DNA from 4 places in the Gracilibacillus sp. JCM 18860 genome. Region 1 is predicted to be linked to each of the others. Evidence: riboswitches for the same ligand, from Rfam matches in the RefSeq annotation. Region 1 holds a riboswitch; each other region holds the start of a gene.
The links. A riboswitch is a leader RNA that binds a small molecule or an ion and turns the genes downstream of it on or off. The one in region 1 is predicted to bind thiamine pyrophosphate.

Region 2: linked by a shared signal. The riboswitch ahead of ACZ5R4_RS06100 (ABC transporter substrate-binding protein) and the one ahead of tenA (thiaminase II) in region 1 are both predicted to bind thiamine pyrophosphate.
Region 3: linked by a shared signal. The riboswitch ahead of thiW (energy coupling factor transporter S component ThiW) and the one ahead of tenA (thiaminase II) in region 1 are both predicted to bind thiamine pyrophosphate.
Region 4: linked by a shared signal. The riboswitch ahead of tenA (thiaminase II) and the one ahead of tenA (thiaminase II) in region 1 are both predicted to bind thiamine pyrophosphate.

The regions. Positions count from the first base shown of each region.
Region 1 is NZ_AP043868.1:1,823,682-1,831,727, forward strand. Features, by position in the region: gene ACZ5R4_RS09315 (acetylornithine deacetylase) at 1-1,157, opposite strand, end outside; gene tenA (thiaminase II) at 1,170-1,853, opposite strand; TPP riboswitch at 1,971-2,068, opposite strand; gene brnQ (branched-chain amino acid transport system II carrier protein) at 2,726-4,045, shown strand; gene ACZ5R4_RS09330 (6-phospho-beta-glucosidase) at 4,099-5,481, opposite strand; gene ACZ5R4_RS09335 (MurR/RpiR family transcriptional regulator) at 5,667-6,548, shown strand; gene ACZ5R4_RS09340 (Lrp/AsnC family transcriptional regulator) at 6,580-6,990, opposite strand; partial or broken gene ACZ5R4_RS09345 (MBL fold metallo-hydrolase) at 7,187-7,450, shown strand; gene ACZ5R4_RS09350 (sulfatase family protein) at 7,692-8,046, opposite strand, start outside.
Region 2 is NZ_AP043868.1:1,165,827-1,173,872, reverse strand. Features, by position in the region: gene ACZ5R4_RS06110 (metal ABC transporter solute-binding protein, Zn/Mn family) at 1-371, shown strand, start outside; gene wrbA (NAD(P)H:quinone oxidoreductase) at 580-1,179, shown strand; TPP riboswitch at 1,415-1,524, shown strand; gene ACZ5R4_RS06100 (ABC transporter substrate-binding protein) at 1,643-2,587, shown strand; gene ACZ5R4_RS06095 (MTH1187 family thiamine-binding protein) at 2,603-2,896, shown strand; gene ACZ5R4_RS06090 (ABC transporter permease) at 2,940-3,686, shown strand; gene ACZ5R4_RS06085 (ABC transporter ATP-binding protein) at 3,689-4,423, shown strand; gene ACZ5R4_RS06080 (TatD family hydrolase) at 4,428-5,219, shown strand; gene ACZ5R4_RS06075 (hypothetical protein) at 5,407-5,796, shown strand; gene ACZ5R4_RS06070 (ABC transporter permease) at 5,886-6,719, shown strand; gene ACZ5R4_RS06065 (ABC transporter ATP-binding protein) at 6,691-7,566, shown strand; gene ACZ5R4_RS06060 (hypothetical protein) at 7,560-8,046, shown strand, end outside.
Region 3 is NZ_AP043868.1:2,083,295-2,091,340, reverse strand. Features, by position in the region: gene helD (RNA polymerase recycling motor HelD) at 1-2,034, shown strand, start outside; gene ACZ5R4_RS10530 (aldo/keto reductase) at 2,138-2,977, shown strand; gene ACZ5R4_RS10525 (DUF362 domain-containing protein) at 3,307-3,543, shown strand; gene thiW (energy coupling factor transporter S component ThiW) at 3,636-4,109, opposite strand; TPP riboswitch at 4,232-4,342, opposite strand; gene ACZ5R4_RS10515 (ring-cleaving dioxygenase) at 4,470-5,438, shown strand; gene ACZ5R4_RS10510 (oligogalacturonate lyase family protein) at 5,619-6,758, shown strand; gene ACZ5R4_RS10505 (SRPBCC family protein) at 7,097-7,558, shown strand.
Region 4 is NZ_AP043868.1:444,612-452,657, reverse strand. Features, by position in the region: gene ACZ5R4_RS02335 (energy-coupling factor transporter transmembrane component T family protein) at 1-518, opposite strand, end outside; gene ACZ5R4_RS02330 (ABC transporter ATP-binding protein) at 496-1,965, opposite strand; gene ACZ5R4_RS02325 (ECF transporter S component) at 1,970-2,560, opposite strand; gene tenA (thiaminase II) at 2,553-3,242, opposite strand; TPP riboswitch at 3,322-3,428, opposite strand; lysine riboswitch at 3,608-3,789, shown strand; gene dapA (4-hydroxy-tetrahydrodipicolinate synthase) at 3,982-4,872, shown strand; gene ACZ5R4_RS02310 (M20 family metallopeptidase) at 4,956-6,119, opposite strand; gene ACZ5R4_RS02305 (YaiI/YqxD family protein) at 6,221-6,667, shown strand; gene ACZ5R4_RS02300 (hypothetical protein) at 6,672-6,809, opposite strand; gene ACZ5R4_RS02295 (alpha/beta hydrolase) at 6,836-7,627, opposite strand; gene ACZ5R4_RS02290 (hypothetical protein) at 7,875-8,046, shown strand, end outside.

The DNA of each region.
Region 1 (8,046 bases):
ACAGAATGGGCTTCCTTTAATTTCCCTGGTCCATAAATGGCGGTGGGGATACCACCTTCATGAAACCACCCTGCATCTGTAACGGTTTCCGACATACCTATCATCGCCTTTGATTGTTCCACTTTTTGATGGGATTGTTGGAGCATTTGGATTGCAGGATGATCCTTACTAATTTCGGCAGAAGGAAAAACTTCTCCTCTTTCTTCTAGCATAGATTTCCCTCCCCAACGAAAGAGGAGCGGGTTTTCTTGGAACCACGGATCGTCTTTTATTGAATTTCTCAGGTGATTTTCAATTTCCGCCACCACCGATTGATAGCTCTCATTCGGATAAAAATGTACAGTCACCCATAGACTACATTGATCTGCTACAAATGCCGCATGTCTGCCCCCTTCTATGACCGCAGGATTAATTGTAGTTGTTCCTTTTCTAAAGCCTGGATATTGTTTGGTTTCTGCCCACTCTTGCTCCAAATCTTGTAAGCTCGCAATAATTTTCATCATTTTTTCTATTGCACTTGCACCCTCCGATGTTTGTAAGATAGCTGCACGCATTCCGTCATGAAAAACTTCCTTGCTTTTTACAGTAATCCATCCAGTGATTACACCTCCTTGACCATGGATTTTTCGATCACTTCCATCGACAACTAGTGCAAAATCGGCAGTATAACCTTTTTCCAGACAGGATAATGTCCCTGCTTCTCCTGCCTCTTCACCGATCACCGTTTGAATCTGCAAGTCTCCTTTTAATGAGATACCTTGCTCATTTAATAGTTTCATTGCGAACAAAGTAGCAGCAATTGCTCCCTTCATGTCGGAAACACCACGACCATAGACGAAGCCAGCCTTCTCTGTCAATTCAAATATCGGCACTGTCCAATCTGCTTTATCCCCAACATCAGCAACATCCACATGACCATTTATAATCAAGCTATTGTATGAACTACTTTCCTCACCTTTTTTCACTGCAACCATATTAGGATCCTGTGGAAAGACATCCCACCTCGTTGTATCAAATCCTTCCTTTTCTAGAAAATTGGCGATATAGGACTGAATTCCTTCTGTATTTCTAGCTGGTGGGCTAACAGTAGGAAAGCTAATCAATTTTGCTAATATTTCTTTTAACTCCTGCGCGTGTTCATCGACTAAATCAATCATAAGCTATTCCTCCTAATTTAGGCTTACTGGCCAATCTTCTCGTTTTTCTACCATATCCCAGAACATATATTCAAACTGACTTGTTCGAATGACAATCTCTTCTAGTCTAGTTAAATCCTCTTCTGATTTTCCTTTTGCCATTTTGTTCATTAAATGTTTGCAATTCTCTGCAAGCTCTGTAAATTCGGGAGATTGATACATCTTCACCCAGCTACTATAAAAATTTTCATCTAATGCTCCTGGCCATGTTGCTAGTGATTTACCGATAAAATTATAACTCCATTCACACGCAAGTACCGATGCGACGACATTCTCTATCCCTCCACGCTGAGATACATTTAGCATATAGCTAGTGTAGGCAGTAGTAATAGCGGAAGGTTCTGTGGACTCGAGATCCTCTCTGGTTATACCAAAATCAGCCGCATATTTTCTGTGTAAATCCATTTCAAGATCAAGCACACCGTGTAGTAGCTTGGCAAATATAGTCATCGTTTCTAAGTCTTCTGCCTTCGCACTCCCTAATGCGAATAGTCTCGAATAATCCATTAAATAGACATAATCCTGCTTTAACCAATGCTTAAACTTATCCTGCTCTAAAGTACCGTTTCCAAGGCCTTTCACAAAAGGATGCTCTAAGTAAGAGCTCCAAATTGGTTCCACCTTTTTCCAAAGATGATCCGTAAATAATTGATTCAATTTATTTCCTCCTCTTTATTTCCGACTAGGCGGTAACATCCCGTGACAAACCAAAAAACCCATCACCAATGTAAGGAGATGGGTTGAACATACATAGCCAATGATTCGTCTATGCACAAACTGCCAATTCCACTTCCCTACGCTAGTGTTAACTAGATCAGGTTCAAAGGGTCGATCAAATCTCTCAGCACCTACATGCTCCCCTAGTCGAATCTACTTATTTTTTTATTCCCTACCAGTATAAGACATCGATTATAGAATGACAAATTAATTGGAAATAAGGAGGTCACTTAGTCGTGTAGCACATCCTCGCTCTTTATCCTATCATGAATCACGAGCCTATCCTGTTCAGGACCTAACAGACTACACATGTCGATAATGTGATCTTGTCCTTCTCACTAACCTGGACATCTGCTTGCATTGTTGATTTATTCTTTACTAATCACAAGTAATCTCTGTATTCCTTATCATTCGCAAACTCTGTTTGTAGATAAAAAAAATCTGTTGTTCATTATAAATGCCGAGTGTAAGGTCTTTGTAAATAACTAGTATAGAATTATTTATTTTTACAAACTATGTAATAATTTCACTTTTTATTAATGACAATTTGTATATTTACTAGATATAATCCGAAAGAACAGCAATTAATGCAACCAATTTAAAAAGGAAAGAAGGAGATTTTGGGGTATATTACAATAAATCCAAATTTATCTAGCTAAGTATTGTAAGTGGAACAAATGACTAATTTTCAAATTATCAATAGATATCATTGCTTTTCGAATAATTACATGCTATTATTTAAATATTTTGAAAATAAAAATAAAAGCTTAACATTTCATATAAATGAAACATTAATTGTTGCGGAGGTTATTATGTCATCACGAAACACAACAAGTATTATCACGATAGGATTTATGCTTTTCGCATTATTTTTTGGTGCGGGTAATTTAATTTTCCCACCATTATTAGGACAAGCTGCTGGAGAAAACCTATTTCTAGCAAACCTAGGCTTTCTATTTACAGGTGTCGGATTGCCGGTGCTCACCGTCCTAGCACTTGCTATTTCAGGAAAAGAGAGCTTACAGTCATTAGCAAGTCGGGTACACCCAATATATGGTCTTATTTTCACTGTCACTTTATATTTAACTATTGGTCCCTTTTTTGCTCTACCGAGAACCAATACCGTTGCATATGAAATGGGCATTGCGCCTTTTTTCGGTAACCAGACAAGTAATGTTGCCTTACTTATTTTTACGATCGTATTCTTTGGCTTCACACTATATTTTTCCTTACAATCGAAGAAACTAATCGATATAATCGGAAAAGTGTTAACTCCACTCCTATTAGTGGTAATTACCTTATTAATTATAGTTTCCTTTCTAAATCCAATTGGAGAAATCCAACCACCGACAGATGCTTATATCTCGAACAGTTTTTTCACAGGCTTTCAAGAAGGCTATTTAACGATGGATTTGTTGGCTGCCTTTGTTTTTGGAATTATTATTATTAATGCGATGAAGGACATCGGTTATAGCACGAAAAAGCAACTAATCCTCTCGACATCGAAAGCTGCACTAATTGCAGCACTTCTTCTAGGTATTGTCTACTCTTCACTTGCATACCTTGGCGCGATTAGTGTCGAAGAAATCGGCTATATGGAGAATGGGGGTTCAATATTAGCTGCTGCCTCTGCTTTTTACTTTGGTTCGTATGGAAAAATCATACTCGGAGTAATTGTCGTTGCAGCCTGTTTAACAACAAGTATTGGTCTAGTAACGTCTTGTGCATCCTATTTTCATCAAATCATACCTAAAATTCCCTATTCAATCTGGGCGATTATTTTTACAATACTCGGTGCCGTCATTTCTAACTTTGGACTTACGACCATTATTGAGTTCTCTGTTCCAGTTTTATCGATGCTTTATCCAATGGCAATGTGTTTGATGATCTTAACCTTTCTCCATCCTGTCTTTAAAGGGAAAAAAGAAATATATCAAGCTAGTATATTATTTACCTTTATTGTTTCATTGTTCGATGGATTAAATGCTGCAGGCTTGAAAATTGTGGCAGTGAATGATTTATTTCAAACAATTCTCCCTCTATATAATGAAGGTCTAGGGTGGATAGTTCCAGCAATTGTTGGGGGCATAATAGGATATGGTTTTAGTGTGATCAAAAAAGACGTTTCTTAATGGACAAGAAGCTTCTCAATAGTTTTTTACTTATGAGAAGCTCCTTTCTTTTATTAATTTAAATTTCTCGCAATTTCGTCTTTAATGATTACTTCTGCAGTCTCTAGTTCCTCTATTTTCTCAGCAAATTGTGGTAAATACTCTTTATGAGCGAGCAATAATTCATCTAACACACGTTTTGCCGTTTCTCCACTAGGTATTAGAGGATTGATGATAAATGCTTGCAATAATACGCCATAATCACCTGTTACTGCTGCCTTTTCTACACAAAGTTCCATGCTTTTCATCAACTGCAACCAGCCTTTTTCTGCTGGTTCAAAGGATCCAAAGGCGATTGGTCGTGCACCTGCAGCACCAATATAAGCAGATACTTCCACTACATCATCTGGGGCAAGATCAGGCACAGCTCCATTATTTTTCGTAGACACGACGATTTGTGTATTTTTATTTGCATAAATAGACGCAATGGTTTCACAAGCAGCATCTGAATAGTATGCCCCTCCACGTTTCGTCAACTGCTCCGGTTTATCATGTAGATTAGGATCTTTATACAATTCGAATAACTCTGCTTCTGTTTGTTTGACTTGTTGAGCCCTTGTTCCTATATTCGGATCATTGTATTCTTCTAACATGTGATTTAACATCTCATCATAGCGGTAATAGTAACGGTGATAACCACATGGGATTAAATTCATTTGTTTTAATTGTTCTTTAAAGTAAGCAACGTCAAAGATATTTGCTGGAGTTCCGTTTTCTTCCTCATACAGCTTATCAATTATTTGAGAAGTTACATCATTTCCTTCTAAATCTTGGACTCGATGCCAATGAAAATGATTAATCCCAGCGAATGAATACACTAGTTCGTCTGTAGTTTTGCCAATTAATTTTGGTTCCTCCATCATCGCCATAACAGGTACATTGCATAAACCTATTACCTTTTCCCATTTTCCATAACGAATAATAGCATCTGTTACCATACCACTTGGATTAGCAAAATTAACTAACCAAGCATCTGGACATAATTCCTTCATATCTTCGACAATGCTTAGAATAACAGGAATAGTTCTTAATGCTTTAAAGATTCCACCTGCACCATTCGTTTCTTGACCTATCATCCCATAAGATAGAGGAATCCTCTCATCCTTAACACGAGCATTCAGTTGTCCTACTCTGAATTGAGTGGTGACAAAATCTGCATCCTTCAACGCCTCACGTCGATCTATGGTTAAACGAACCTTCACATCATAAGGAGATGCGTCCCACATCCTTTGTGCCATCTCGCCTACTATTTCAAGCTTTTCTTTCCCTGCTTCTATATCAACAAGCCATATCTCTCTTATTGGCAGTTCATCATACCTTCTAATAAAACCTTCCATTAATTCTGGAGTATAACTGCTGCCCCCACCAATGGTTACAATTTTTACACCTTTTGTCATTTTCATTCCTCCCTCTTAACTCTATTATAGAAAAAGAAGAAAGCGATACAATAAGTTATCGTGATAATCAACTGATATTCTCAAATTCATGATAATAATCTTACTTTTTTGTAAATGCTATTTACAAAGAGTGTCTTTATAGAAGTGATATCCATTTATATGCTATAGTTTAGAGGGTGATAGAAATGTTATTAACAGAAAAAATGAAGGAGGAAGCTTTCTCCCCTTCCGAAGAAATCATCATTGATTATATGTTTAAGGAAAGAGAAAATATTAAAAATAAAACCGTAAAACAAATCTCTAAGGAAACCTATACTCATCCCTCCACATTCATTCGGATAGGAAAAAAGCTTGGTTTTAATGGTTGGATCGATTTAAGAGAGGCTTTCCTTGAAGAAATTGACTATCTCAACAGTCACTTTCATAACATTGATGCCAACTATCCTTTTAATGAAGATGATCATCTAATGACCATAGCAAATAAAATGGCACATTTGAATCAAATGACCATTAACGATACTTTATCTCTTATTAATAATGAAGAACTACATAAAGCAACAAAGCTATTAAAAAATGCGACCAGTATAAAGATATTTGCGATCCAAAATAATTTAATCCTCTGTCATGATTTCAAAGCAAAAATGAACCGAATTGGTAGAAAAGTAGATCTTGCCATGGTTGATCCAGACTATGAAGCTGCGAGTTGCACTTTTGAAACCTGTGCTATTGTCATCTCTTACACTGGAGAGACGGAGGGTACTACCAGCCTTTTACCGATGCTAAAAAAACGTCATTCATCTATTATTGCCTTAACTAGTATTGGTGATAACACTTTAACTAAATATGCGGACTGTATATTCAGACTTACGACACGCGAACGCTTGTATTCCAAGATAGGTAGCTTTACTTTAAATGATTCGATCTGTTTCCTATTGGATATTTTGTATTCATGCGTATTCTCCGTGGATTATCAAAAAAACCTTCATTATACAATAGGTGTATCAAAATCATTTGATCCAAGAAAAAGCTCCAACAAAGTAATGGAAGAGCTTGATTCCGATAAATAAGATTGTTTGATAATCTAAGTTTTCTACATAGCTATTTATTAATAACGATCGAAAGTTTATAGCCCACGTAATTACTGATATCTGTCAAAAATTCATCTAATTCTTCATTCGATGGAAACCTACATTCGAGAATGTAACAACTCTCTCCACTTACCTTGTAATTATGTAAAACATACTGGTTCTGCTTTTTTATGAAGGATAAATATGGCTGGTGGTTCGTGCTCTTGGTATAGATATGAATGATTGTGTGAACAGGATAGCCCATTTTCACTTGATTAATGTGAATGGTATAGCCTTCAATAATTCCTTTATCCTCTAACTTGGCAACTCTTGCTGCAACTGCAGGTCCAGTCAGATGTACCTTCTCCCCTAATTCTTTCATGGTTAGGCGGCTGTTCTTGGAAAGTTCATCTAAAATATGTCTATCTGTATGATCTAACATAACCTTCATTCCTTTCATTAATAAAGTAAAAAATACTTTATTTTATCTATGTAGCGTTCTACAGCTCATAGTTTAGAATATACAGTGTTACAAGCAATTTTAAAAGAAAAGAGTCATTTTAGAAAACTTACCAATATCTATGAATAAGATTCAGGAGAATATAGATGCAGCTATCGTCACACATCTTCATTTGGATGATGCGGTTCAAGAAGTGATCGACAAATAGAAACCAGAAATTATAGTAAGCAATACTGGGAATAATCCATTCTTGGAAGGTGGATCCCTCGTAATGAGGAAAGTGGATGTTTATAAAGTGCACAGGGCTGCTCTTGAGGCAAAGATTATAGCTGTTCATATGGAAGCTGTCAACCACTGGACCTTATCGAGAGAAGAATTAAGAAGCTTGCTACAGAGATCTTATCTGTTGGTCCCTGATGATGGTGAATCTTACACATTTTAAAATAAAAGATACGCATGCTTGACTTGTACAAGAGAAATTTTCCCTTTTTATTGCATAAACTTCCCCTGACAATTTTTAAACAAGGAGTAAGTATTGTTAGACCAAGAGATCTGGGACTTTTCTCTGATATTCTGATAATCTGAGTATATTGACAAGATTATAAACGATTGTCAATATACTCACAAGTAATACATTGAATTCGGTAAGGTTCATTTGGCTTGTCTGATCTGACCTTTTAATTTTAGTTAAGCTCTTTTACATAGAGATTTTCTAATGCCCTTGCCCCTTCTTCTCTTCCTGTATTTCTCAAATGTTTTAAATATCCTTTTAGGCTGTGTATTTGCGCATGATATGGTCCGCCTTCTTTCATTACTGTCCACAGTGGATCTACATCATAATCCATTGACATCATCATTTCATCATGCCATTCATTCAAATAATACACTGCTTCCATACAAGTATCACGATATTGCTCAGCCAAATTATATTGCTCATATGGGTCTTCTTTAAGATGGAATAACATTTCTTTCTTAAATAAATGAAAACCATCATGATAAGTTCGAATATACAACCAATCATCAAACCTTACACTTCGT
Region 2 (8,046 bases), 660 kb from region 1:
GCTTCCATGAGCAATTAGAACAATCTGACAACAAAGAAATCCTAGTAACACATGCTGCATACGGATATTGGGAACAAGGCTATGGAATAGAACAAATTGCGATTTCTGGATTATCACCAACCGATGAACCATCACAAAAGCAGCTGGAAGAAATTATTCATCAAGTTGATGAGAAAGGAATTAAATATTTGTTGTTTGAGCAAAATGTAGAGCCTAAAGTTGCAAAGGTGATTCAAAATGAAGCTAATATTGAGTCACTCCAATTACACAATTTATCTGTATTAACGGAAGAAGATATAGAGAAGGAAGAGAATTATTTCACATTAATGGAACGAAATCTAGAGGTTTTGGAACAAGCGCTTCATTATTAATGAAAGTTAACCATTAGGAAATATTAAGATTATATGCTTAAATATTTCCTAATGGTTATTATTTCTTTACTTGTTGAAAGCCTGTTCGGATAGTTCCACTTAGTCATAAGCAATTGTCTTGAATTAGAGATAATTACTTGATATGCTATGTAGGCCTAGAAGTTTGAACTAGGCATGCAAAAAGGAAGGAAAGAAGGAGTTTTAGGATATGGTAAAAGTAGCAGTAATTTATTATAGTTCAACTGGAACCAATTATCAACTTGCTAATTGGGCAGCAGAAGCGGTGAAAGCAGCAGATGCTGAGGTAAGAGTGGTGCGTGCGCAAGAGACGGCGCCAGAGGCTGCAGTAGCTTCTAATCCAGCTTGGAAACAGCATTTAGAGGAAACTCAACATGTCCCTGTAGCAACCTCTGATGATATAGAATGGGCAGATGCGATTATTTTCAGTATTCCGACTAGATTTGGAAATGTTCCATCTCAAATGAAGCAATTTATTGATTCACAAGGCGGATTATGGGCTGCAGGAAAAACGATGAATAAAGTAGTAACAGCCATGTCTTCTGCTTCTAATGCGCATGGTGGTCATGAGGGAACCTTATTACATTTATATACCTCTATGATGCACTGGGGTGCGATCATCGTCCCTCCTGGATATACAAATGAATGTATCTATGGGGCAGGCGGAAACCCTTATGGAACTAGTGTCACACAAACTCCAGATGGTAAAATGCTGGAGGATGTAGAAGCAGCAGTGAAGCACCAAGCAACTCGTGTAGTGGAAGTAGCTTCAAAAATAGTTCAATCATAATTGTAGAAGGCAGATCTTCAGCAATGAAGGTCTGCTTTTTTTTGCACGTTAGGAAGATATAAAATTTCTACACAGCAGAAGCTTCGACCAAGTTTTTTAAGGTAACAAGTAAAAAAAACTAGGTACTTGTTAAAGTAGAGAGAATGCCTCGTTTTTTTCATATCTCCAATGAAGTACACAAAACTTGAATAATTACGATAAATATGTCAAAGTATGAATGTGATAGCAATAAGATATGGACATGTAGGGGGACTGGTGTTGCCAGTTGAGATTGTATCCGGAAGATACTGACCCTTAGAACCTGATCTGGTTAGCACCAGCGTAGGGAACATATGGAATTATGAATCTATATGCGCTCTAGGCTTCTGTCTAGAGCGCTTTTTCTATATGTATCCCTTAAAAACGACATAAGGGGGAAATCAAATTGAACAAACTATTAGTTGTCTTAGCATGTATGTTTTTTATGTTAACAGGATGTGGCCAAGACTCTTCTCAAACAGACAAACAGAATTTAACAGAAGTCACGTTTGTTTTGGATTGGACACCGAATACAAATCATACCGGATTATATGTCGCCCAAGCAAAGGGTTATTTTGAGGAAGAGGGATTAAATGTCAATATTGTGCTTCCGGGTGAAGCAGGTGCTGATCAAACGGTAGCTGCAGGGAAGGCCGATTTTGGAATAAGTGCACAGGAGGCGGTTACTGAAGCAAGAGTACAGGATATTCCGATTGTATCGATAGCAGCTGTTATTCAACATAATACTTCTGGTTTTGCGGCCCCAGTAGAGAAAGGAATCCAATCCCCTGCCGATTTTGCCGGAAAGACATATGGAGGCTGGGGTGCACCAGTGGAATCAGCAGTAATCGATTCCTTGATGAAACAAGAGGGTGCATCCGTAGATGATGTTACCATTACGAATATTGGCAATACCGACTTTTTTACTGCAGTTGAGCGAGATGTAGATTTTGCCTGGATTTACTATGGTTGGACTGGTGTTGAAGCAGAGCTTCGTGGTATCGACCTAGATATGCTCTACTTAACCGATTATTCAGAAAAACTAGATTACTATACTCCTGTTATCACAACAAATGAAACAATGCTAGAAGAGAATTCTGAAACGGTTCGTTCATTGTTAGCAGCAGTAACTAAGGGTTATCAATATGCTATCAGTCATCCAGCTGAAGCAGCAGATATATTAATAGATAAAGTACCCGATTTAGACCCAGAATTGGTAAAAGCAAGTCAAGAATGGCTCTCTCCAAAATATCAGGACGATGCTACAAGATGGGGAGAACAACGTCCAGAGGTTTGGAGAAATTATTCTGATTGGATGTTCGAAAATGGTCTATTAGAAAGGGAGCTAGACGTAGAATCAGCGTTTACAAATGAATTTTTACCTGAATAAAAAGGAGAGAGAAAAATGGCAAATGCATTAGTGAGTATTCAAATTATCCCGAAAACACCAAATGGGGAAGATGTGATTCCATTTGTAGATGCAGCAATTGAGGTAATCGAGGCTGCTGGAGTGAAGTACCAAGTGAATCCATTAGAAACAACAATGGAAGGGGAGCTATCTGCACTACTAGTGATTATTGAAAAAATGAATCAACGTATGCTAGATATGGGCTGTACGAGCAACATATCCCAAATTAAAATTTATACAAGGGCGGACAATCAGGCGTCTATGGAAAAATTAACAGAGAAATATCACTAAAGTAGTGGAAACAACATAACAGAGTAAGGACGGTGTTGAGCACATGATAAAAAAATCATGGCTTCCTATCTCAGTGATTGCGATAATGCTTTTTATCTGGGAGCTATCGACGAGAATCTTTCAAATACCAGATTGGATACTACCAGCACCCACTGTCATTATACAGGAGGCACTTAACAACTGGCCGAACTATAGTCATCATATCTTCTCAACAATTCAACTAACGATACTCGGTTTGGTTATGGGGATAGTGGTTGGACTAACGGTAGCGGTTATTCTACATTTGTTGCCAAAGGTGAGAGAAGCAGTATATCCAATTATGATCCTTTCACAAAATGTTCCAATTATAGTGTTGGCACCACTACTCGTGATTTGGTTTGGTTTTGGCATGACACCAAAGCTATTGATTATAATCCTTGTGTGTTTTTTTCCGATTGCAGTAGCTACGATTGATGGATTGAGACAAACTTCGCCAGAGCTTATTCATTATATGAAAATGACAGGTGCGACCAAGCAACAGATTTTTAGAAAGTTAGAGCTACCACACGCTTTGCCTGCTATATTTTCAGGACTAAAGATTTCAGCAACCTATAGTGTGATGGGGGCCGTCATCTCAGAATGGTTAGGAGCCAATCAAGGTATTGGGGTTTATATGACATTAGCATCCTCCTCATTCCGAACAGATAGAGTATTTGTAGCGATATTATTTATCATGATATTATGCTTATTCTTTTTTGCGATCATTTTAATCTGTGAAAAAGCTTTGATCAAATGGAGAAAGGAGGGGTAGGCTTGAGCACATTACAAATTAATCACTTAACGAAAAGCTTTGAACCACATACCATTATTCAAGATTTGAATCTAGTGGTAAATGAAGGAGAATTTGTGTCATTACTAGGTCCATCTGGAAGTGGAAAGAGTACGATTTTTCATTTAATTGGAGGCTTGTATGAGCCAGATCAAGGAACCATTCTCTTAAACGGCGAAAATATTATCGGAAAGAAAGGTGCCATTAGCTATATGCCTCAAAGTCCTTCCCTTTTTCCGTGGCGTACGATTCTTGAAAATGTAGTATTGGCCGCAGAGCTTTTTGAAAGACCTGATAAACGAAAGGCAAAGAAAATGTTAAAACGTGCAGGACTTCATGATTATATTGATGCTTATCCTCATCAGCTTTCTGGTGGGATGCAGCAACGAGTAGCTTTTGTTAGAAGCTTATTAAGTCCACAATCCTTTATTTGTCTAGATGAACCTTTTTCTGCGCTAGATGAGTTTACTAGGGTAGATATGCAGAAATGGCTATTATCCATCTGGGAGGAAGAACGTCCTTCGGTTTTATTTGTTACACATAATATTGAAGAAGCAATTTTTTTATCCGATCGCATTCTAGTCTTAGGCGAACGCCCAGCAAAAGTAACCGAAGAGGTTCATATCCCTTTTGAACGACCTCGAACAGATCGCTTACTTTTATCACCTGAATTATTAGAAATAAAGAAACGAATTTACAGAATATTAAGGGGCTCATAAACTGATGATTGATGCACATATTCACCTTGACTGGTATAAAAAGGAAGAACGGGAAACTATCCTAAAGGACTTAAAGGATAAAAGGATTGCAGGTCTTATCGCCATTTCAAGTGACTTAGCATCTTGCAAAAAAGTATTGTCATTATCTCAGAAAAACAAGCTAGTTTTTCCTGCTTTAGGATGGCACCCTGAGCAGTCATTGCCAGATGAGAAAGAATTAGCTGAATTGGAAGAGTTAATCAGAAAACACCATCATTCTATAGTCGCAATTGGAGAAGTGGGTTTACCTTATTATCTAAAAAAAGAACGTCCAACGTTAGATATAAATCCATATATTCATATTTTGGAGAGATTTATCAATTTGGCAAAAGAATATCATTTACCGATTGTGCTTCATGCTGTATATGAGGATGCTGACATTGTGTGCGACCTATTAGAAAAACATGGTCACAATAAAGCACATTTTCATTGGTTCAAAGGCTCTGGCGATACGATGAAGCGGATGATTAAGAACCAATATCGTATTTCTGTCACACCAGATTGTGTTTATGAAAAAGAAATTCAAAGGATAATAGATATCTATCCTTTAGAATTTACCATGGTAGAGACTGATGGACCATGGCAATTCCATGGCCCTTTTGAAAATAAAAGGACTCATCCAGTAATGATGGCCGAATCTATCAAGCAAATCGCAACAATAAAAAAGGTCTCTCTTCCTGAAGTAGAAAGGAAAATATTAGAGAACACAAAGGAATTCTATCAAATTTTGTTAAGGGGCTCATCTTATTTAAGATGAGTCCCTTATAGTATTCAAGCGAGACAATCTTAGTTTTATAGAAAGCGCAATCAAGAAAAATATGGTAATATTTTTCTGTTTTTGGCAGGAATTTATATAAGGGATATCGAATTAATTATTAATCTAAAAGAAGGGAGGGTAGTGATGTCATTAGGGAAAGTCAAATTTTATAAGGGAGTTGAACTAAATGAAAAAGGTTAAGATTATTGGTGCTTCCTTGATCATTCTAATGGGAATCTTGGTAACTAGTGGGATAACATTTGCTAGCCAATATCATACCTACTCAGGAAATGTACCCCGATTTGGCGGAAATTTATTCACTCCTATTCATCCTGCAATGGATCCAAAAGTACAACAGGTATACCTTCTTACTGTTGAAAATAATGCCGCACTATATGCAACAGTAGTGGACGATAATAAACGTATTCATCTTGGACAAGAAGAAGTGCCATTAGCGATAGCAACATGGCGACGTGTACGCAGCAATGCAACGAATTTAAGAGCAATCCGAGTAATGCTAGAAACAAGGCTTACTAATCCCTCTACTGTATATACAAAATATCGTGTGAGATGGTAACTTCCATTAGGGCAGTTCCATCAACTGCCCTTAGTTCTTAGGCTCCCCCATTTTTCAAATATTCTGATGGTGAATGGAGTGTAGTGATGATGGTCAAATTAATCCGTACGGAGATGAAGAGAAATCTGTTTACATGGAGTACGCTCATTGCCTTTCTATTATTTGTTGCGTTATTTGTTTTAGGTGCCGAAAAATTCCGCCCAAATACGGAATTAGGCTTAGAAAGGAATAGCTATAATTACTTCTCGGCATTCCTATATACACATGGCGTTGGCCCAAAAGCCATTTTGCCAATTGTTTTTCCCTTCATTATTGCCCTTTTATCTGGTTCATCTTTAGCATTGGATCGAAAAACAGGATATATAGAGTTTATCCTATTAAGAACGACATACAAAAAATATATTTTCTCCAAAATGATAGCTGCATCGATTATTAGTTTTCTATTCGTTTTCATTGTGGAGATACTTTGCTTTTTATATCTCCGAATATCTTTCCATCCACCCAATTCTATAACCGAAATGGAGGGCTATGTGCCAAGCTTCGGTCATGACTTATTTACTCAATCACCTTTTCTTTATATTTTCTTCATCGTGTTAAATACTGCCATATTGGCGGTGTTTATATCGCTCCTCTCTATATTATTGGCAACATGGTCAAAAAATGTCTATATCGTAATGTTTGCTCCTTTTTTCATCTTTATCATTGGTCAGCTTTTGTTCTTTGCTCTTCATATTAATAAATTCGCTCCATTTGAATTAGTGGGAGGATATATGCTGAATAGTTTCGAATATTCTTTATTAGAACTGCCGATTATACTACTCTTTTCCTTACTCATTACTTCTTTTTTAGTGTATTTTCGTTTCTCATTAAAATTTAAGAAAGGACTGCAATTATATGGAAAAACAAAGATTAATTCAATTTAAAGGTGTAAAGAAGAAACTAGGAAAAACGATGATTTTGGATGGAATCAATTTTTCTGTATCGGCAGGTGAAGTAGTTGGTATAACAGGTGCGAATGGATCTGGCAAAACAACGATACTACGACAAATATGTGGTTTTTTATACCCTGATCAAGGAGAAGTGATCGTTTCCAATGAAATAGTAGAGCCAGGACTTGTTGGGAAAATCCCAGCAGGAATAGGTGCTCTGATTGAAACACCAACATTTTTACCACAATTTACTGGCTTTCAAAATCTAGCATTACTAGCAGGAATCCAAGAAAAAATCGGTAAAGAAACGATTAAAAAAAGTTTAAAAATGGTTGGTTTAGAACCTATGGATAAGAAAAAGGTAAGGAAATATTCTCAAGGTATGCTACAACGTTTAGGTATTGCACAAGCAATTATGGAAGAACCGAAAATTTTACTATTGGACGAGCCAACAAATGGATTGGATAAGGATGGAGTTGATTTATTTCGCCAGATCTTAGAAAAACAAATTAATGATCATGTTGCGATCATTCTCGTCTCTCACATTGAAGAAGAAATAAGCAGGTTTTGCGACAAAGTTTATTTGTTAAAGGACGGAAAATTAGAACTGATCCAGAAACAAAAACAACGTGAATGGATTATTCTTGTTCGTACAGTTGAGGAATTAGAACAGTTAAGTTATGTCTTAACTGATTTCCGTATCATCAAACGGGTTGGCGGCTTTGCAACTGGCCAGTGTAAAGGGGAGTGGGAAAGTAAGCAAGAATTATTAGCTTTTTTAATGAGTTACCATATAATACCAGAAAAGATTATGATGGAGGAAGAGGTTGTGTTATGCTAACTGTCGGATTGATTCAGCTGTTTATTCATAATGGATGGCGTTGGCTTGTTGTAACAGGTACACTATTTGGTCTCACCTTTTTTATTGATCGTACAGGAGTGCAGAAGTCTGAAAATATATTTGAATTTATCGTCACGGGGCTAACCCAACATTATCTAACGTTAATTGTTATTCCATTACTCTACTTCCTTCTAATAGTGGATTTTATTCCTAAAATAATGGCTTCAAATGTTATTTATATAAGGGCTAGATCAAAGGTCAGACTTCTTTTTTATTTTATTGTAGTTCATTTTGCTGCAGCATTCACTTTTTCCGTTCTTTGTTTTATTCTGTTTTTTATTTCTGGATGGGTTCAAGGGATGCATGTGGAATTGAGCTGGGATAGTGCACAATTTTTTTATGAGGAGCAAAACCCACTGACAATCCTTACTTCGTTAATTACCTTATATATCGTGACATTAACTTCAATTGGTACATTTA
Region 3 (8,046 bases), 260 kb from region 1:
CCAGAGAGAGAAGAGAAGGAGCTGCCAATTTATATTGGGCTTGCCTCTGTTTTGGATAAAGAAGAAAATGATTTCCTAGTCTATGATTGGAGAGCTCCAATAGCGAGTATGTATTACGATTTTCCTCCAGGTCCAGCAAATTACGACACAGTTCAAGGAAATATTTCCGGGGAAATAACACTAAAACGTCAATATATGATAAGAAATGGCGAACTAAAAGGAATGTTTGACACTGGTCTCACAATAGGAGATCATTTATTACAGTCTGTATTGGGGAATCAGGCAAACACAAAAATGAAAAGCATTGTGGCCACTATTCAACGAGAACAGAACCAAATTATTCGTAACGAGAGAAGTAAGGTATTAGTCGTACAAGGAGTTGCTGGAAGTGGTAAGACATCTGCCGCATTACAAAGGGTGGCCTATCTTCTATATCGTTATCGAGAGACCTTAACCTCAGAACAGATTGTCCTATTCTCGCCGAATCCATTGTTCAATAGCTATGTTGCGACAGTATTGCCTGAGCTAGGTGAGGATAATATGCAGCAAATGACTTTTTATCAATACTTACACCTACAGTTAAATGATAGTTTTCAACTAGAAACCCCTTTTGAGCAAATGGAGTACTATTTGCAGGAAAAGGGTGATAATTATACAGCAAGAGTAGAGGCAATGCATTATAAAGCTAGTCTATCCTATAAGCATGTGATCGATGACTATTTAGCACAGCTAGCAAGCAATGGTTTAGTTTTTCGAAATATTACTTTTCGTGGCCAGATTATTATTCCTAAGAAGGCAATCGAACAATATTTTTATCGAACAGAATCCAACCTTTCTATTCCAGAACGTTTGGAAAAAGTTGCTAACTGGTTATTACATCAGTTAAAAAAAGTTGAAAAATACGAAAGAGAAAAGGATTGGGTACTTGAGGAAAGTGAATTGCTGGAAAAAGAAGATTATGTCGATGTCCACCATACATTACAGGAAGAAAATCGGTTCACAGAGGATACCTTTGATGATTATGAACGGGAAGAGGCACTATTAAGAAAAAGGGTGGTAGCAAGTAAATTAAGACCACTTCGTCTCAAAATAAGAAAATTGGCTTTTGTTGACCCATTAAAAACATTTCGAAAATTATTTCAACCTTCTTTCCAAGTTAAGGAGAACATTTCCCTTCCATCACATTGGGAGGAAATATGCCGATTAACAGATAATCATTTAAAGAAGAAATTTTTAACATGGGAGGATGCTCCAGCATATATTTATTTCGAAAAAAGTCTGCTCGGTTTCAACGCACAACGTACGATCCAGCACTTGTTTATTGATGAAGCACAAGATTACACGCCATTTCAATTTGCTTTATTGAAAAAAATGTTTCCTGTTAGCAGGATGACCTTATTAGGAGATATTAATCAAGCAATCTATGCTCATGCACTAGAAAATGAGACGTTGCTATCTGAGAAATTAGAGGAAAAGCATGAAAGAATTGTATTGACGAAAAGCTATCGATCAACAGAACCGATTGTATCTTTTACGAAAGCTTTTATGCCTAATGGTGATTTGATTGAACCCTTCGAAAGAGAGGGGAATCTTCCTATTCTAATGGAAGTTGAACAAAATGAAATGGCAGAAGAAAAAATGATTTCACAAATACGACTCTTTCGGGATCAGGGCCATGAGACGATTGCCATTGTTGGTAAGACCATGGAGGAATGCCAGCAATTACACGAAAGACTACGTCATCGCATTCCTGTCAGCTTAATGACACAAGAAGCACATACCTTTAGTAAAGGAATTGTGATTATTCCCGCATATCTTGCAAAGGGAATAGAGTTTGATGCTGTTATTCTGAGCAATGCTTCTGACAAAAACTTCCATCACGCCTTAGATCGAAATCTGTTTTATACAGCATGCACGAGAGCAATGCATGAGCTTGCACTATTTTCTATTGGACGCCCAAGCCGTTTTATAGATGAAGTACCTAAAGCAAGATTCAAGCATTATAAAATTCACGAGATTATGGCGAAAAAATAGTGATCGTTTCAAAACGGTCACTATTTAAGTTGAGCTACTTATTTTCATTATCGAGCATTTTGTGGGAAGATAATATCGTAGTGAAACAAAGGGAGGAATGAAAATGGTGAAAAGTTTACAATCCACCACAACGTTAAACAATGGGGTAGAAATGCCTTGGTTTGGTCTTGGTGTTTTCCAAGTGGAAGATGGAGAAGAAGTCATTAATTCTGTAAAATGGGCTCTCGAACATGGCTACAAGAGTATTGATACTGCCGCCGTCTATAAAAATGAAGAAGGTGTAGGACAGGCCATAAAAGAATCAGGAATTCCTCGCGAAGAACTATTTATCACATCAAAGCTTTGGAACAAAGATCAAGGCTATGAAGAAACGTTACAAGCTTTTGAAACGACGTTACAAAAATTAGGTTTAGATTATTTAGATTTATATTTAATCCATTGGCCAGTACCAAAGCAAAATAAATACAAGGAAACATGGAAGGCGATGGAAAAGCTATATCAGGATGGCAAAATTCGTGCTATTGGTGTAAGTAACTTCAAAGAGCATCACTTGGAGGATTTATTAACTGAGGCAAAGATTGTGCCGATGGTAAATCAAGTAGAATTCCATCCACATCTACAACAAAAAAGCTTACATGAATTTTGTAAAAAGCACAACATACAGCTAGAGGCATGGTCTCCCTTAAAGCAAGGTCAAATTTTATCTGATGAGACGATAACTAAAATTGCGAAGCATCATGGAAAATCAACCGCTCAGGTTATTTTACGATGGGATCTACAAAAAGAGGTTGTGACAATTCCGAAATCGGTGAAACAACATCGTATTCATGAAAATGCCGATGTGTTCGATTTTGAATTATCAGAAGAAGAGATGAAATTAATTGCTGATCTGAATAAGGAAGAGCGTATCGGACCAGACCCAGATGATTTTGATAAGAGATAATAAAAAAAGAAAGACGCTGAGACATAACTAAATAGAGAGAATCAAAATCCGAACAATATTCTGACTAAGCGTAGTCAAAATACGCAGACTCCAGTGGGAACAGCACGAGCTGAAGATCCACTTTGCAAAGCGGTTTTCTTTGCAAAGTTAGCAGATCGCCGTGCCCACGGAAAGCGAAGTATTTTGACGAAGCGATTGCAGTGCAGAAATATTAACGTTCGGATTTTTTCCTTCTTACTAATCTTTTGTCCCAGGCGCTTTTTCTTGCAAAATGCTAGGAAGATAAGATATCGTAGTTAATAGATTTAAACACTTAAGGGGGTTTCGAATTGGCTTTTGTAATAACGGAACCTTGTCAGGCAGAAAAAGCTGGTGAATGTACTACTGTTTGTCCAGTTGACTGTATTGTAGAAGGTCCAGATCAATTTTATATAGATCCTGATGTGTGTATTGACTGTGGGGCATGTAAAGCTGTCTGTCCAGTGGATGCCATCGAAGAGGAGTATGATCTTACTCCTGAACAGGAAGTTTTCTTGGAAAAAGCAGAGGCATATTTTGCACGTTAGAAAATTAAAAAGCTAACTTATTCGTTAAAAAAGACGAGTTTCTAACGTAGTAATAGCAAAATGCGACCATCATAAGCATGGTCGCATTTTCTTTACTTAGAGGAAAGTGGTTGGTGTAACAGATTCGTAGTTTTTATCTTTGATAGAATCAAAAGTCCAATTAAAGCACCAGTGACACTACTTACTAAAAAGCCTGGTAGGAAGGCAAGTGCCCCAACAGAAGTGCCCATAAGAAGATAAGCATATGGGACAGATAGAAAGGAACCAACAACACCTGTACCTATCACTTCTCCAACTGCTGACATTTGTTTCTTACTTGTTAGTCGATAAAGAATTCCTGCAAGTAATGCACCAATCATCCCACCTGGGAATGCTAATAGTGTACCTAGTCCAAGAAGATTTCTCAATAGACCGATCACAAATGCAATCAATAAAGCCGGAATTGGCCCTAGAGTTACGGCTGCCATCACGTTAACGGCATGTTGAACAGGATAGGCTTTGGCGATGCCAGTTGGAAACCATAAAAACTGTGATCCAATCGTTCCAACCGCGACATATACTGCCATCGTTGTAAGTATTAATGTTCTTTTTTTCACAATATTCTCCCCTTATTTTTGTGTATAGAAAACGGTAGTAGAGGGAAAATATAAAAAGCCAGCTCCAAAATGGACCTGGCTTCACATACCAATAGTAAGATCAGCTACTTCCCTCCGCTGGTATAAACCAGATCAGGTCCTTAAGGGTTGAAAAGCACATGTGCTTCTCTCTCAGCCATTCATTGGCACCCCTAGTAGTTATACACGTATAGAATTTAATGAAAATTTTATCATAAGTGGGTGAAAAGTCAATAGGTGATGCTAATTACTTTGAATTCGAGATATTTTGTCATATAATTGTAGAATAGAACAACGTGGAGGGGTGACTACATGGAATTAAAAGGTATCCATCATGTATCAGCAATAACTGCTAATGCTAAGGACAATTATCGTTTTTATTCTAACGTGCTTGGGATGAGATTAGTAAAGAAAACGGTAAACCAGGATGACCCCAGTATGTATCATTTATTTTATGCCGATGAACAAGGAAGTCCTGGTACAGATCTTACCTTTTTTGAAATAGCAAGAGCAGGACACACCTATACTGGGAATCAAAGTATTTCACAAACTTCTTTAAGGGTACCAGATGATGAAGCTCTAGCCTATTGGTTAGATCGTTTTCGGCAATTTAAAGTGAATCATGAGGGAATGGGAGAGCAATTTGGGAGAAAGGTAATTCGATTTCGTGATCATGAAAACCAACGATTAGTTTTAGTGTCAGATCAGACCAACCAAGGGGTAGCTTCTGGTATTCCATGGACAAATAGTGCAGTTCCACAAGACAAAGCGATTACAGGTCTTGGGCCTGTTCAATTAACCGTTCCAGATATCTCCCCTACTGCACGAGTATTAACAGAATTATTAGGTTTTCGCCAAGTTGGAAGCTACCCTTCTCGTAATAAAGGGATGCCAGATGTAGAAGTTTTCTCAACTGGAGAGGGTGGAACTGGGGCAGAATTGCATGTAGAGCTAAGCTCAGATTTGCAGAAAGAAAGACCTGGACGTGGAAGTGTGCATCACGTAGCATTACGAGTCGACAACCGAGCAGAATTGGAAAAATGGCACGAAAAAATTCGAAGGGAACGACTACCAAACTCAGGATTGGTGGATCGATACTATTTTCAATCCTTATACTTTCGAGAGCCAAATGGTATTTTAATCGAGTTGGCTACAGACGGACCAGGGTTTGCTACAGATGAAGAAACGGAGCATTTGGGTGAATCTTTAGCTTTACCTCCATTTTTAGAAGACCGTCGAGAAGAGATTGAATCGAGGTTAGAGCCATTGGATACAAAATAGGACAAATGGTAGATCGATAACGGAAATAGATTGGTTATATGAGCACCTCTAATCAGGTGCTTTTTTCTTTTTGGCTGAATAGTATAGTTAATATATAATCGGATCATTGTTCATTAAGAGTTAGTAAGCTATTGTAAATGTAAATGTTTTATATTGTAGAAGAAAAAAGGAGATGAGAAGATGGGGAAGGGAAAAGAGTGGCAACCGGAATGGAGGAAATTTCAAGATAGAATTACTGGTATATCTACTCTCCAACTAACAAGCTATACTGGACATAGTCATCATTTTTATTTTACGGAGAATGGCTGGTATGACGAAGGTCGTAAACTATTATTTTGTTCAGATCGTAATAATAAAACAGATTTATTCAGCATCTGTATAGAAACAGGTGTAATTACCCAATTGACTGATCATGATAAAACCTATGAAGGACTTTCACCATGTTTACATCCTGATGAAACGAGAGTTTACTTTCGTAAAGATCAGCAGATAATAGAATTAGATCTAAATACTTTGAAAGAAAAAGTAATATATGAAGAATTAAGCTCATGGTTAGGTGGAAACCTAAATTGTACGGCAGACGGAAAATACTTAATTACTTGTAAGAGAGAGGATCTCTCAGATAAGGTTTATACAGATCTAGGGAATGGCTATATTGGTCATCGTGCATTAATGGAAGCAAGACCAAAATCTCAAATCATCAAGATTTCTCTCGAAACAAATGAGGTAACAGTAGTGTATCAAGAAGATAACTTCATTACCCATATTAATACCTCTCCAACAAAAAAAGAATTAATTACGTTTTGCCATGAGGGACCATGGAATTTGGTGGATCATCGTATTTGGGTACTTAATATCGAGTCTTTGGATGTGTGGAAAATTAGAGAGAGAAAAGAAGAGGACGAAATGATTGGACATGAATATTGGTATCAGGATGGAGAAACAATTGGCTATCATGGATTTAGGCAAGATCGGACAGGCTTCTTTGGCAAAATTAAATATGATCATACGGAAGAAGAAGAAGTTGAGTTTAATTTTGTAAATTGGCATGCCTTTTCGAATGATTTTTCAAAAATAGTGGTAGATGGTAGAGCCCCTTTAAAGAATATCATTATATGGTACAAGAACGAGGATGGATTTTCTAAACCAAAGGTTCTTTGTGAGCATAGATGTAGCTTTCATGTACAAAAGGTTCATGCACACCCTAGGTTTACACCAGACGGGAAGAAATTACTTTATACAAGCGACCGAAACGGCTATGCAAATCTTTATCTTGTAGATGTTCCAGATGATGCAAATGAACTGCCGGATTATGTGTAGCTTTGAAATATAATCGCGACGTTTTACCCTTTGGATATCCTTTTGTCCAAAGGGTATTTTAATAATAACAATAAAATAAAGTTGTATATATAACGAATATGAATTACTTAGTTAAGCGGAAGTCTGATCCAATATCGATTTTCCTTATAAATTAGATCTTGTTGTTCCCAATACTTTAGATTATCTATACACACCAATGTGTTATGCAAGAATTTAATAGAGAATGAACTTTTAAGCAATCGGAAAGAAATACTTATCAGTCATATATGATAAACTTAAGATTGATACCAAAAGTAATAAAATAAGGAATGAAGCTAGAAAGAGGAAGGAGAAATAAGATGGTAACATTGAATCATATCCCGACTGTTAAATCAGAAATGCTAATTCGGAGACCAGTTGATGAAGTATTTGAAGCTTTTATTAACCCGGAAATTACTACAAAGTTTTGGTTCACCAAAAGTAGTGGAAGATTAGAGGAGGGAAAGCATATTAGATGGGAATGGGAGATGTACGGCGTTTCTGATGATCTATATGTAAAAGAAATTAAGCAAAACAAACTGATTCGGATCGAATCATCGGACAACACAAAAACCGAGTGGTCGTTTTTCCCGCGAAATGAAAATGAAACATTTGTTTCAATTACAAACTCAGGGTTTGCAGGCAATGGAGATGATATGGTAAACAATGCCATTGATTCAATGGGGGGATACACGATGGTGCTCTGCGCGTTAAAAGCACTTCTTGAGCATAACATCATTCTGGCTGTTGTAGCTGACAAAGCCCCTGATGCTCACGTTTAATGTGAAGAATTAGTGACTTTTGACCTGAAAGAAGCCACTTTAAGGGATAAAAATATTGCTCTCCACGCATACAGTTGGTTCAGTTACACCTGTCAGTTGAAAAGCTGTTCTGTTCAAAATGTTTGTATAAATCGAAAAACCCAGATCAAATATTCAAATACTTTGGAATGGAGTTACTCACTATTCCCTCAAGCTACACATGGATATAAGAAGACCTAAGTCTAATGAAAATTAGATTTAGGTCGTTTTTATTGAAATTGTAGACTATAATCTATTTTCTCTGATACCGATATCCATAGGTTCTTATTTGGCTTGTGTAACCTGGTTCACCCTTTCCGCCTTTTAATCCAATTAATTTTCTAAAGTCCCCTGATAATTATTTCCCTTCTAATGATAGATTTAAATCTCAGAGATTAGATGGAAACATATATTTTCCCTGTTTGCTCCAATAAAAACATAAAATGTGTAATAAAACACAAATGAGATAA
Region 4 (8,046 bases), 1.4 Mb from region 1:
ATCTTTAATCCTTTTTTAAGATGACTAAACTCTTCCGCGATCATCGGTAACAAGCGGATCGCTGTCATAAAACTGTAGGCAATCTTCGGAGGGAGCTTCAACTGCTGCATCATGGAATAAAACATCGATACAGGTCTTGTGGTTAAAGCAAATAATAGCCCTAATAACCCGAAAACGATACTCCTCATTCCTAAATGAATACCTCGATAGAAGCTTTCTTCTGTTACATGGATAACACCATATTGAAACAATGTCGTCTGCCCTTCCCCAAATAACATCATTGTAATAGTAGAGGAAAGAAAAATGATGAGGAATGGAGATGCAAAAAGCAGTAATAACACAAAGGGATAGCCTGTCAAAAGAAAATATACCAATAATAACCCTATACAAGTATAAAACAAGATATTCGGATTATGAATCAGCAGAAGGCCAATAAATAATCCTACAAAAATAATAAATTTCATACTTGGATTAATGTGATGGAGGAATGTTTTTTTATAGGATAATTCGATCGCCAACCTGTCCTACCTCCTCTTCTTCCCTAAGATTCACTATATCCCTTATATGTATTATTTTCCCTTGTTTGATTTGCCACACAATGGTTGCGTGTAATTCAGTGATCATCGGATCGTGCGTCACCATCACAATCGTCATCCCTTCTTTCCACAATCGAGTCAACTTTTCTAAAATTCTAAAAGTATTTCGAGCATCCTGACCAAAGGTTGGTTCGTCTAATAGAAGCATGTCAGGTGACGTTATCGTAACAGTTGCAAGACTTAGTCTTTTCATCTGACCAGTTGAAAGCTGGAAGGGATGCTTATGAATTTCGTTCAAGAGATGGAAATCCTTTAATTGAGCTTCAATTTTTTTCTTATTTTCTTCTTCAGAGAGTTTCTCTTTACGTAGAGAAAAGGCTAATTCTTCGTAAACCGTATTTTCTACAAATTGCAATTCAGGGTTTTGAAACACATAGCCGATTCGTTGGTATAAATCACTATGATTTTTCACAAGTGGATAGTCTATTTTTCCGTTCGTCTTAATTAGCTTCATAATAGCCTGCAACAATGTACTCTTTCCTGCACCATTCTCTCCTGTAACAGAAATCCAATCCCCTTTCTTTATTTCTACATTCGAAACTTCTATTTCGGGCTGTTTATGATGATAACCGATAAAATCCTCCATTTTCATTAAAGTCTCAGCTGATTGATTGATGGGTTGATTGATTTCTGTTTTAGCATGCCTATATTCGTGCCAAACGGAAGGATACCAAATGCCGAATTCCTTTAGCTTTTGCTTAGATTGTTCAAAAATGACTTTGGGAGTATCATCCATCATAATGTTCCCTTTTTCATCAAGTAAGACGACACGGTCGATAAAATCAATCACATGCTCGATTTTATGCTCAACAATGATCACGGTTTTGTCTCTAGCAACCCTTTGCATCGTTTCCCAAACCTGTGCCGTCCCTTCTAGATCAAGCATGGCAGTCGGTTCATCTAGAAATATTGTGTTTGGCTGTAATGCTAGAATGCAAGCAATTGCAAGCCTTTGTTTCATACCACCAGATAACCTTTCTATTTTAATATGGACATCTTCTAGTTCTAATCCGACCTCTACTAGGTAACGATGTAATAATTCCTTCATTTGATCATGCGGTATCCCGAGATTTTCTAACACAAAACCAAGCTCTTCATCGACATAGGGCATACAAAATTGAGAATCCGGATCTTGAAAGACAAAACCCCAGGAATTTGAGAGCTCTCGTGATGTATATTTAATGGGGATTTCCATCGATTTTGGCACCAACCCTGATAAAATTTTTAATAAAGTCGATTTTCCCGATCCTGAAGGACCAAGGATGAGTACTTTTTCCCCTTTTCGAATGGAGAGAGAGAAATCCTTAAATAAAAAGGATTCCTCTTCAGGAAATTTTACACGTAGTTTTTCGATAGCAATGGTACTCATTCTTTCACCTAATCTCCTCATCTAGCGCTTCGTAATGCTTGTTGGACAATGGTCGAACTAGTCTTGTTACTCCCGTTTTTTCTAATGCATTTACTAGGTAGTATGCAAAGATTCCTGTGATTACGATAGACCCCAATATTCTAGCAAAAACGAGCAAACTCAGATTCCATAAAGCTAATTCCGTGATATACCCATAATAAATATCGAGCCATAAAGAGCCGATTGCCGCACCAACTGCAGCTAAGCACATGACCAAAATATGATAGCTTCGGTAACGGAAAATAGCGAATATAATTTCACAACCTAGCCCTTGAACGAGGCCGTATAATAATAATGAAATACCCCATTGACCACCAAATAAGAATTCTCCTTGTGCAGCAGCCAATTCTGCTAACAAAGCGACGCCAGGCTTACGAATAATTAAAAATGCAACGGTTGCCGCCATAAACCACATTCCGTACAGCAATTGATCGATATGCAAGCCTAAAACCGAAACCGCGCTATAGAGGGGTCCCCAGATTTTATATATGACACTGAAGACTAATGCAATAACAACTGTAACAAGAATATCGGTAAGTGTTAGCTTTTTAAACATATTTTCCCTCTTTTCTTCCTATTGATTGCCAGGATTCAAGTTGATAGGCCATCTCCCAGAACATAAGTTCATAACGACTACTTATGACAAAGTGCTGTTTCATTCTTTCTAGATCTGAATCTGTAACGGATAAAGCAATTTCATCTAACCGATTAATTTGTTCCTCCACTGACCGCTTGAACCACTCTCCGCCATAAGTTGAAATCCATTTTTGATAAACAGGATGATCTGGAGTACAATTCTTCAAAACCTCTCCAACCTCATAATAAAGCCAATAACACGGTAGAATAGCTGCAATCACATCCCCTAAATGCCCGTCATATGCTGCTCGATATAAATGAGAGGTGTAGGCATAAGCAGTTGGAGAAGGCTGAAATGCTTTGATCTCTTCCTCCGTAATCCCTAAAATCTCTGTAAATGATTCATGTAACGCATGTTCTGCTTCATAAGTGCTTTGGGCATGTGCGGCCATTCGGTTTGTCGTTTCAAAAGAATTTGCTTTAGCTGCACCGAGTGCTTGAACTTTTGCAAAATGGGATAAATAATAAGCATCCTGTAGGACATAGTACTTAAAGTTCTCTACCGGTAATGTTCCCTCTCCAATTCCTTGGACAAATGGATGCTGGAAGCTCTCCTGCCAAATAGGGTCTACTTCCTTTCTTAGTTTTTCTGAAAATTTCATTTTTCTTCTCCTCCCAGGAAACACAAAAACCACTATCCTACCAAATACGTAAGGATAGTGGTTATACCTGCAGAAAATAACGGATATCGTACCACTTCCCTACGCTGGTATAAACCAGATCAGGTTCTAAGGGTCTTAAAGTAAAACTTTAATCTCAGTCTTTAGAAGACACCCCTAGTGGAATGCGTTTTTATTTAATTCGTGTATAACTATATCAAATTTTTCCAGTTTGTCAAGCTATTCTTTAAATTTGTTTCAATAAGAGAGAATCCATTATTTTCTATTCATCTTTTAAACTTTTTATCTATTGCATCTATGGATAAACTTTGTTATAGTAGTAACCAACATTTAAAACAATTGAATAGTTTGAGAATAGAGGTGCAATGACCATTAGTATGTAATCGGAGGAGATGTCGCCTGTGATGATTACAGAAAGGGGGATTTGCCGAAGTGATTAGGAATGCATCATCTTAGTCACTGGTCCTTCATTTAAGAAATGTCGGGCTGTCATATAGTCGAAGAAGCTATATGGAGGGCTATCTCACGCATCATTATCAAATAACGGTGCAACAATGATACCCTTTCATTGTTGCATTTTTTGCTGTCTAACCTGATAGTTATTAGGCGAAAACTTAATGATCTGTTATTAGTTTTCCAAAAAGGTTTGATGATGGGATAAGCTCTATTCATTTTACGTAGCGAAATTGTTTTAAAAATATGAATAGAGGTGAAGGCTAAAATGAATTTTGGACGTGTCGTAACAGCAATGGTCACACCATTTGATCAAAACGGACAAATTGATTTTAACAAAGCAGAACATTTAATTAATTATTTAATTAGTAATGGAACAGAAGGATTAGTAGTCGCTGGTACAACAGGAGAATCACCAACATTATCCAAAGACGAAATTCTTTCTCTCCTTCAATTTACTGTAAAAGTTGTGAATAAACGGATTCCTGTTATAGCAGGTACTGGTTCGAATAATACACAAGCATCCATCGAGTTAACAAAACAAGCCGAAATGTTAGGTGTCGATGCCGTAATGCTTGTTACTCCGTATTACAACAAGCCATCACAGGCTGGGATGTATGCACACTTTGAAGCTATCGCTAAAGCAACTACCTTACCAGTTATGTTATATAACATTCCAGGACGTTCGAGTGTGAATCTATTACCTGAAACTATTATTGAATTAGCCAAAATCAAAAACATAGTAGCTGTAAAAGAAGCTAGTGGTGATTTAGATGCCATGACGAGAATCATTCATGAAACATCTGAAGATTTTTCTCTTTATAGTGGAGATGATAGTCTAACACTACCAATGCTTGCAATAGGTGGAAGAGGAATTATCTCGGTTTCCTCCCATATTATTGGGAATGAAATGAAGGAGATGATTACACAATATCAAACAGGGAACCCGAAGAAGGCAGCACGTCTACATCAAGAGCTATTACCGATCATGAAAGCATTGTTTAAAGCACCAAATCCCGTACCCGTTAAATCAGCATTAGCCATGCTTGGAATGGATGTTGGCTCCGTAAGACTTCCACTCATACCTTTAGACGAAGAAGAATTGAATACATTACATCAGGATTTACATTATCTGCAAAAGAATTATTTTGTAGGATAAAGGATCTATTGGACATAAAAATACTCCCCTCAAGTAACAGATTTTTTATTTTTAACCTGTCTACTTAAAGGGGAGCATATCATTCATGATTGTGGCTTTTTCGTTTGATTTATTTTTCGATGTAATTGTTTTATCACTTCTGCTAACAAGATTGTTCTAGGTAAGAATGAATCTATTTCTAAATATTCATCCTCACGGTGTGCATTTCCACCCACTGGTCCCAATCCATCAACCGTTGGTATTCCGATCGCCGCAGTAAAAGAAGCATCTGAACCACCACCAGTTTCGGTGTCTGTTATCTTTATGTGAAGCTCATCCCCTACCTTGCGGATAATACGAAGAAGACTTTCGGTTTTCGCCGTTTTCTCCATTGGAGGACGGTTAATCTCCCCTTCTAATCGTACCTTTGTTCCTTCAATATCTGCATGAGAGGTAATGTCTTCTATCTTCTGCTCAATTTGATCCGCTTGCTCCTGTTTTCGAAATCTTACATCAATCTCCGCAGAAGCATGGTCAGATATAGTATTAACAGAGCTACCTCCTTCAATGATCCCGACATTGACATGAATACCTTTCTCTTCATCGGTAATATCATGTAATTGAATAATTTTATGAGCAAGCTCCTCTATCGCACTTCTCCCTTTTTCTGGTTCGATACCAGAATGAGCTGCCTTCCCAAATACCTCCAATGTATAATGAGCCTTCCCTCTTCTAGCTGACACAATAGCACCATTTTTTCGAGCTGGCTCCATCACTAAAGCAAATTTTTTATCCTTGGCATGGGATTCAATCAACGATTTCGAAGTAACTGAACCAATTTCTTCATCACTAGTTAATAAAATTTCTACATCATAGAAGGCCTTACTTTTTATTTCCTTCAAAGCTTTCATTGCAAAATAGACAGCAACGAGACTTGCTTTCATGTCAATAACACCAGGTCCATATGCACGGTTGTCTTTCACTAGAAATGGACGCAATTTTGCCGTTCCTTTTTCAAAAACTGTGTCCATATGTGTAATAATTAGGATAGTTGGTTTATGTTGTTGGGAAGCCCTTACAACTAAATGGTTTCCATAATCAGCTTCCGGAAATACATTAACCTTTAGCCCTAAGGCTCGATATAATGTTGCCATTAATGCCCCTATCCTATCCACCCCTGCTTTGTCAGAAGTCCCACTATCTATATTGACCAATTGTTCTAGTAAATAAAGCATATTTTCTTGTTGTTTTTCTAAATAATCGTTCATCCTATACCCTGACTTTCCACTTATAATAAGAAAATAATACTATAACCACTACAAAATTGCTATACTATTCTTAAAATCAATTTATGGAGAGGAAGGTTCATATGGAAATTTACGTGGATGCAGATGCATGCCCTGTTGTGGATACAATATTAGAGGAAGTAATAGGAAAGAATATAACCGTTCATTTAGTTCGAAGCTACAGCCACTACAGCCACCAAGACTATCCGTCTTTTGTTAAGGTAACCTATGTTGACACAGGTTCTGATGCAGTGGACTACCGAATCATAGGCATGGCAAAAGCGAAGGATATCATAGTAACACAAGATTATGGTCTTGCTGCTTTAGGATTAGAAAAAAATTGTTATGTCATTCATCATATTGGCTTCCTATATTCCAAGAAAAAAATCGACCAAATGTTAGAAGAAAGACATTTAAAAGCAAAAGCTAGAAAAGCAGGATTGCGAACAAAAGGTCCGAAGAAGCTAAGCAATGATCAAAAAGAAAGCTTCCGCCATCAATTGCGAAAGCTCATTCAAACATCTTGTTAGAAACTTATTTCTCTTCATATTTTTGTGCAATTTTACTAATAATCCAACGTTTTGCTGTGTCATCAGGAATATCGTACACTTTCCCTTCCCTCAGCAATTCGTTTTTGTAAGTGGTTTGGACAAGCATTTTTACTTTTGTCATGCAAATAACTCCTTCCTGTTGACTATTTATGATGGTTTTATGTATGTATCAAGCCAACTAATACATTCTTCTTTCCAATTTATTGTATGGAATTGATCATCCGCTAAACCAAGGCCATGTCTTCCATCTTGATAAATATGTAGATCATATTCTATCTGATGCTCTTGGAGTGCTTGCGCATATAATAAACTGTTCATCACTGGAACTGCTTGATCATTTGCAGTAGACCAAATAAACGCTGGTGAGGTTTGAGAGGTTACCAACCTTTCACAAGAGTGATTAAGTACTAATGCTTCCTCAGGATTTTCTCCTAATAGATTATTCTTACTTCCTTCATGTGTATAATCCCCCATCGAAATAACTGGATAGCAGAGTAGATGAAAATCAGGTCTTGATGTATATCGTAAAACTGGATCATTACTATCTTCTTTTGCCTCATCAAAGTCATTACTTATCATTGCGGCTAAATGTCCTCCTGCAGAAAAGCCTAGAACTCCTAACTTTTGCCCTTTGATTCCTTTCGATTCCGCATAGTAACGTGCATATTGGATCGCATATTTGGACTTATAGATGACTTCTTGATCTTTTATAGGGGCTACATTATACCGTAAAACATAGGCGTGATAGCCGTTTTTATTTAACCATTCTGCTACCGGCACCCCTTCATGATAAGCACGATGTCCATACCCACCTCCAGGAATAACTACAATAATTGGAGCCTTTCGTTTGTCTTTTAAGAAATATGGTGTTAAGCTTGGACAATCTTCATGTAATGAATCATCTTTCCAATTGATTTCTTCTTTTGTTTTCAGAAACATCAATCTCATCCTTTCTAATTTAACGCATGCATATCAACCATAAATCACCGAAAAACATCTGCTTACAAACGTAATCGACAATCATATTTTGATTTGTATACTCTACTAGTTCTATTTTACATGGAAAAGTAATTTTAGGAAATAGCCTAAAATTTTCTTAAAATCTGGGTGAATATCCCTTTCACATTTCTCCTTTAAGCATAGGCTACTATCAGTACGATAATTGCTTAGGAAAGGAGCATCCATCATGCATCCACATGGATTTCAAGAACCTCTTCATCAAGGTTATCACTATCCTGAACATGATCAACGATTTTTTGGACCAGGACCAGGGTTTGGACCGTTAGGTGCTGGATTATTAGGCTTTGGATTGGGCTTTTTAGGTGGAGAATTAATTGATGGCCCGCCAAGACCATATC